DNA from 3 places in the Oryzihumus sp. JJN4-3R genome. Region 3 is predicted to be linked to each of the others. Evidence: predicted binding sites of a transcription regulator. Region 3 holds the regulator's gene; each other region holds the start of a gene.
What was found. The regulator LexA, encoded in region 3, represses DNA repair genes until DNA is damaged. The targets are predictions, from matches to a motif close to TCGAACANNTGTTCGA.

Region 1 (2,259 bases), 540 kb from region 3:
GCTGGTGGCTCCCCCCATGAGGTCGCCCGCCCAGCCGCCTCCCGTGCCGACGCCCCGGACCAGGTCGGCCGGGTCCTGCGGGCGCACCGCCAGGTCGACACCGAGCACGGGGGTGATGCCCGCCCCGGCGCAGGCCTGGACGAAGCGCACCGCGCCGTAGAGGCCGTCGCGGTCGGTGAGCGCGAGCGCGGGCTGCCCCCACGCGGCGGCACGCTCGACCAGCGCCGCCGGGGTCGAGGCGCCGTGGCGCAGCGAGAACCCGGAGGCGACGTGCAGGTGGACGAACGCATCGGTCACGGTCGCCCTGCCGGCGTGACGAGCGCGGGGAGGGTGACGGCGACGGGGAGGCCGAGCGCAGCCTGCACCAGCCCCAGGAAGACCTCGGCCTGGCGCAGCAGGTCATCGGCCTCCCGGGTGGACAGGACCACGCTGCCGCGCTCGACGGCGGCCCGGCGCCGGGCCGAGGCCTCGAAGAAGACCGCCCACTCGGTCAGCTCGGGGGCGATGTCGGGGAGCACCTCCCAGACGCTGCGGGGCCGCGAGCGCCGGGTGGGCCGGCTCCGTGCGGCCAGCAGGGCGGCCGCCGCCCGCAGCGCGGCGAGGTGGGCCTCGACGTAGCGCTCGTCGACGCTGCCGGTGCGGCAGGCGTCGAGCAGGCTGGCCCGGGAGCGGTCGAGCAGGTCGAGCGCGGTCGTGGCCATCGGCGCCCGGACGGCCGACGCCCCCCCGCGCACGGCGCCGCCCTTGGCGGCCCCCGTGGCCGTGCGCCGGGGCGCGCCCGGGGTGGTGGACCTGGTCGAGGTGGTCATCTCTGGTGTCCTCTCTGGCGCGGGGGGGGTCAGTCGGCGACGCGGACGAGGCGCCACACCGGCGCCCGGCCGTCGCGGGCCAGGTCGTAGACACCGGTGCCGAGCATCCGGCCCGGACTGGCCGCCACCCGCCACACGTCCTGCTCGAGGTCCACGGAGCCCAGCGGCTCGCCCTCGCGCGGGTCGAGCGCGTCGCGCCACCAGGCGCGGCGCTCCTGCCAGTGGCCGATGACGTCCCGGACGACGTAGAGGCGGCCCCGCCAGACGAACGCCGTCGGCCGCAGTGCCGACCCGGCATCCCCGACCGCGCCGCCGGCACCGTCCGGGCCGGCCGAACCAGCCGCACCGAGGCCGGCCATGGCGACGGCACCGGCCTCGCGGACCTCCACGGGCTCCTCGTAGCGTCGGACCATGGCCCACTCCTTGCCGTGACACCCCGGACCTCGTGCTGCGCGCCGGCCCGCGGACGGCGGGGTCGAGGCGCCCCCGCGGGCCGGTGTGCAGTGACCGAACAGCCGGCGCACGGCGGGTGTTTCGTACGCCTGTTCGATAGAACAAATGTACACCCGGGCTCCGACAGGACGTCAACCAGCGGACACCCCCTTCCCCACCGCTGCCGGCGTGGCTAGCGTTCGGCCATGACGAACGCGCCGGTCGCGGCGACGGGGTCCGTGCTGGACCACCCCGCGGTCAAGCGCGTGGCCACCGCCCTGAGCGCCTTCGGCGTCCGCGGCCAGATCACCGTCCTCGACGACGCCGCGCGCACCGCCCGGCAGGCTGCCGTCGCCCTCGGCGTCGACCCGGCCCAGATCGCCAACTCCCTGGTCTTCCGCGGGCACCAGCCCGGCGGGGCGGTGGAGTCGCTGCTCGTGCTCACCTCCGGCGCCCACCGCGTCGACACGGTCAAGGTGGCCGACCTCATCGGCCTGGAGGCGGTCAGCCGCGCCGACCCCGAGTTCGTCCTTGAGCGCACCGGCTTCGCCATCGGCGGCGTCCCGCCCCTGGCCCACCTGCACCCGCCGGCCACCCTGGTCGACGTCTCGCTCGCCCGCTACGACCGCGTCTGGGCGGCGGCCGGCCACCCCCACGCCGTCTTCCCCACCTCCTACGACGAGCTGCTCAGGATCACCGGCGGCCAGCCCGCCGAGGTCGCCTGACCGCGCCGGCACCAGCCGGCGCGCACGTGGCGGCCGAGTCACCGACACCCCGGGCCCACCCCGTCAGGTACTCACCCACCCCCGGTCGCATCTGAGTACCTGTACGGATAGGCGCCCCTCGCGGACCCCCGACAGGATGGGGCCCGCGCACAAGGGGGAGCGCACGATGGGCACGAGGACCGGCTGCGGGTCTGGGGAGGGGCACACCTGCGGCCGGGCTCGTGCCCTTGTGCATGCCATGGCAGGCTCGCCCCGACACCGGCCCGCGCCGCCCCGCGGCACGCCCGAGCCAC
Region 2 (2,259 bases), 320 kb from region 3:
TGCGCCGGGGTGAACAGGCGCTTGGTGCGACCCTGGTCCAGGATCTCCCCCTTGCCGCCCAGGACCATCGGGATGATCGCGGCATCGCAGGCGATCCGGCGCACCGTCTCCGGCGCGATCAGGGCCCCGCTGCCCAGCACCGTCCCGGCCCCGGTGCCGAGCGTGGTCGCCGCGCCGCAGGCGTCCCTGAGCTGCTGGTAGTCCATGGTCAGGAACAGCAACGCCTTCGCCTGCGCCGGCACCCCCTCCGCCGCGGCGGTCGACCGCCGGCACACCGCCACCAGCGCGTCACCACGCCGCTGGTCCGAGCTCCGCAAGTCGCTGACCCCCTCGGCCGGTTGCGGGGCGGACAGCGGCCCGATCGCTGCCTCCAGCACGCTCGCCCCCTCGGGGTCCAGGCGCAGCAGGTACTCCACCATCCCGTCATCGGCCCGCCCCGCCGACAGGGACACCCCGTGCTTGAGCCGGTCCTGCCGCACCTGGAACTCACCGTCGCGGCCGTACTGGGCGATGATCCGCTCCCGCAACCCCCGCACCCCAGACGGGCCTTCGGAGGCCGCCAACGTCAGGAAGCCCTCCCACACCGTGGGAACCGCCTCACGCGTCAACCGGGGCGCGAGCCTGTGCAGCTCACCCAACGCCACCGCCGCCCCATGCACCCCGACCTCCCCCGACAGCACGCAGCGCCGCAACTCCTGCACCGACCCGTGGTCGATCACCTGACCCGCCCGCACCGGCCGCCCGGTGCACGCCGTCGCCACGCTCACCAGGTCCCTGACCCCACCCGAGCGGTACGACGGCGCCCACTCCAGCACCCACGCCCCCGCCGACGCGTGCGAACAGGTCACCTCACCCCGCTCGATCGCCTCGGCCAGCACCGCAACCTTGGCCGCCTCCACCCGACGCGCCAACGCATCCAGGCGAGCGAACGCCGGCCCAAGATCCGACCCCACGCACTCGTGCAGGACCTCCTCGACCCCGGCCAGCGCCGACTCCGCCCCGGCCACAGCATCGAACCGCGCGGCCAACGCGGCGGGCACGCCTTCCCCGTGCACGGCATGCGACGCGGGTGCAGGCACGCCGGCGGAACCGCTGGCCGCGGCCCCCTGCTGACGGTCCCCCTGCTTCATGATTCGAACATATATTCGACCACCGACAGGCCTCCCCGCGTACCGAGGCGAAGGCCCTGCGCACCGGACGGCGCAACCATGGATGGACCCGGCCGGCCCCGGGGTCGCTTGCCCCAGTGCCAGCCACCCCTCGGCGCCCTCGTCAGGGCCGAGCACCGCCTCCCTGGCCCGACCGATGGCGCGGGGTCACCGGGTGGCCGTGGGGCGGCCGAGGCTTGGCAGTCTTGGCCTGGCCGTGCGGCACCTTCTTCGGCTTCAGCCCGCGGGGAGGCACGGGAGACGGCTTCAGGCCGCCGGGCGGGTGCAGCCGCGCGGCGGCGCCGGCCCCGGCGCAGGCGGAGGCCACGCGCTTGCACTTCGTCGGATCCGGTGTTGGCACCGGGGTGACCACCGAACCGCTGCCGGCTGCCCGGGTGCTCGACACGGGAGGAGCTGCAGGAACGGTGCCCGGCACCGGCGACGACCGCTGCGTCGCCGGTGAGCCGGCCGGCTGCACGAGGACCGGCAGCGGTGTCGGTGTGGCGGGGCCGGGCACCGGCGGCGTCGGGAGCTGCTGGCCCCATGGGTCGACCCGCCCCTGGCCGGGTGTCGGGTCGCCCGAGGGCGAGGGCGAGAGCGAGGGCGACGGCGCGGCACCCGCGATCCCCCGCACCCCACCGGCAGAGGGCGGATCGCCCTGGTGGGCCGCCACGGCGAACGCGCCTGCGACGACGGCACACGCGGTCCCCAGCACGACCACCCTGGCGGCGACCGCGCCCCAGGACCGCGACCTCCCGTCGGCCTCGCTGGCCCCGCCGGACCGACCTCCCTCGGCCACCCCTTCCCCGCCAGCAGCTCCGCCGGCCGCGCCGTCCCCAGGTGCGCCCTCCCGGGGCCTGGCATGCGCCGTACCGGCCTCCAGAGCCGCGGACTCCGGGTCCGCGGACTCCGGGTCCGCGGACTCCGGATCCGCCTCCCACCCGGGGATCCACCAGCTGTCCGGGTCCGGCGGGCCGGAGACCGCTGCGTCCTGGGGCTCGGGTGTCATGGTGCGTTCCGTTCTGGGCTGCTGGTGAGCACTTCCCCCCACCTCCCACGCGGCGTGACGACGCCGCCACCGACGCTAACGAGGGCGCCGCACCGACCGCTC
Region 3 (2,259 bases):
TGCGCGAGGCGAACCCGGACTTCGAGGTCGTCATCGGCGAGATCCGCCCGGATGGCGACGTCGTGCTCTCCGAGGAGGCGGTGGCGCGCTTCCACCCGCCGCGATGCCTGGTCTGCGGCTCGGACGAGCTCAAGCCCGACGTGGTGTTCTTCGGCGAGTCGGTGCCCAAACCCCTGGTGGCGCAGTGCTTTGCCGAGGTCGAAGCGAGCGACGGGCTGGTCGTGCTCGGCTCGTCGTTGCAGGTGATGAGCGGCTACCGGTTCGTCCGGCGCGCCGCCGCGTGCGGCCTCCCCGTGGCGATCGTGACCCGGGGTCACAGCCGGGGCGACGGTGAGGCGACGATCCGGCTCGACGCGGCCCTGGGGGCGACCCTCACCGAGCTTGCCGGCCGGGTCGGGGTCAGCCGGTATCGCGCCCCCTCGCCGTCCTGAGGCGGGTTCTCCTACCGTAGGCCGTGCCGCATTCGTGTGCCGCGCCGGATCGATGTGGCGCGGCGCGAGCGCGCCACACGGATGCCCGACGGCACCAGTGGGGCGCGCTGGCGACCTGGGATCTCAGGCCTGGACCGGCACCGGGTGGATCTCGGCGGCCGGGTGGCCGGTCCGCTCGTGGATCCTGCGCACCGCATCGGCCGAGGGGGCCTCGGACAGGCAGTAGACCATGCCGCTCTCGGGGTCGGCCCACGCGTGCTTGAAGTGCACGCCTTCCTCGCCCTCGATGGCCAGGTCAGCGTTGTGTGCCTCGGCCAAGGCCTCCGGGCTGATCCCCTTCATCCCGGTGTGGACGTCCATGAACTCGGGCATGTCTCTACCTCTCGTGACGGGTGGCTGGGGTGCCGATGCGAGGCTAGGCATGCGTGGGGTCAGAGCCGTCGGCTGTTTGGCCTACGTCGTCGCCCGCGCTGGATCTGGTCTCAGAGTGCGCGACCGCGGGCACGCTGGAGCGTCGCGACCGTCGGACAAAGCCGGGGCCGAGCGAAGGCAGGTCGCGACGGTGCCTCTATGCAGCGGTGGCCGGCCCCGAAGGGCCGGCCACACGGCATACAGGTGGAGGGGTTGACCCCTCGGAGGTCAGACCCGGCGCAGGACCGCGGTGACCTTGCCCAGGATGGTGGCCTCGTCGCCGTCGATCGGCTGGTAGGCCTCGTTGTGCGGCATCAGCCAGACGTGGCCGTCCTTGCGCTTGAACGTCTTGACCGTGGCCTCGTTGTCGAGCATGGCTGCGACGATGTCGCCGTTCTCGGCGTTGGGCTGCTGGCGCACGACGACCCAGTCGCCGTCGCAGATCGCGACGTCGACCATCGAGTCACCGACGACCTTGAGCAGGAAGAGCTGGCCCTCGCCGACGATCTGCTTGGGCATCGGGAAGACGTCCTCGACGACCTGCTCGGCCAGGATCGGCCCACCGGCGGCGATGCGGCCGACGACCGGGACGTAGGACGCGGCGGGGTGCGCATCGCCGCTGCCGGTGGCGTCGACGGTGCCCTCGCGCTGGTCGCCGGCGCGGTAGCCCTTGTCCTCGGCGCCGGTGTCAGGGGAGACGACCTCGATGGCGCGGGGGCGGTTGGGGTCGCGGCGCAGGTAGCCCTTGCGCTCGAGCATGGACAGCTGGTGCGCGACGCTGCTGGGGCTGGCCAGCCCGACGGCCTCGCCGATCTCGCGCAGGCTGGGTGGGTAGCCGCGACGGTCCACGGAGTTGCGGATGATCTCGAGGACGCGCCGTTGCCGCGCGGTCAGGGTGTCGCCCTTGTCGCGGTCGGGCATCTCGTGGATCTCGGCCATCTCATCCCCTTGTCCGGCACCTGTGGGTGGTCTGTCAGAGGTCGGTGTTTTGCTCCCTGACATGAACGAAGCGTAGTGGGGTCGAACACAAATTTCAAACGTTTGTTCGACCAATCACTTCCCATTCGTCCGATGCTCGTGCTACAAATCCGTACAGACGTTCTATCGAACACAGTTCCACGTTCAGCCGACCGACCCGCTTGATGTCATGGAGGACACGATGAGCGCAGCAGTTGCCTGGGACCTGGCCCCCACTTCGACCCGTCCCCAGCTCCGCCTGGTGCCTACGGGTGACCAGGTGGACTGCCGCCCCGCGCCGCGGCTCCGCCTCACCCGTCGCGGCCGCCTGTCGATCACCATGACCGTGCTCGGCGTGCTGAGCTGGGTGGCGTTCCTGCTCGCCCCCGGCCCGTCCGTGCCCACGGTGACGATCGACCACGCCGTGACCGTCTCGGCCGGGCAGACCCTGTCCGAGGTG

Region 1: AC3ANM_RS02565 (YbaK/EbsC family protein) is a predicted target of LexA. The motif match lies at 1,344-1,359, and genes of this name have one in related genera.
Region 2: AC3ANM_RS03605 (HNH endonuclease signature motif containing protein) is a predicted target of LexA. The motif match lies at 1,134-1,149, and genes of this name have one in related genera.

Annotation. Positions count from the first base shown of each region.
Region 1 is NZ_CM173229.1:578,876-581,134, forward strand. It holds gene AC3ANM_RS02550 (DNA polymerase III subunit alpha) at 1-297, opposite strand, end outside; gene AC3ANM_RS02555 (SAV_6107 family HEPN domain-containing protein) at 294-809, opposite strand; gene AC3ANM_RS02560 (DUF6504 family protein) at 839-1,222, opposite strand; gene AC3ANM_RS02565 (YbaK/EbsC family protein) at 1,448-1,966, shown strand; gene AC3ANM_RS02570 (DUF4126 domain-containing protein) at 2,200-2,259, shown strand, end outside.
Region 2 is NZ_CM173229.1:791,892-794,150, forward strand. It holds gene AC3ANM_RS03605 (HNH endonuclease signature motif containing protein) at 1-1,130, opposite strand, end outside.
Region 3 is NZ_CM173229.1:1,115,562-1,117,820, reverse strand. It holds gene AC3ANM_RS04970 (NAD-dependent protein deacetylase) at 1-431, shown strand, start outside; gene AC3ANM_RS04965 (SCO4226 family nickel-binding protein) at 555-803, opposite strand; gene lexA (transcriptional repressor LexA) at 1,071-1,781, opposite strand; gene AC3ANM_RS04955 (LysM peptidoglycan-binding domain-containing protein) at 2,002-2,259, shown strand, end outside.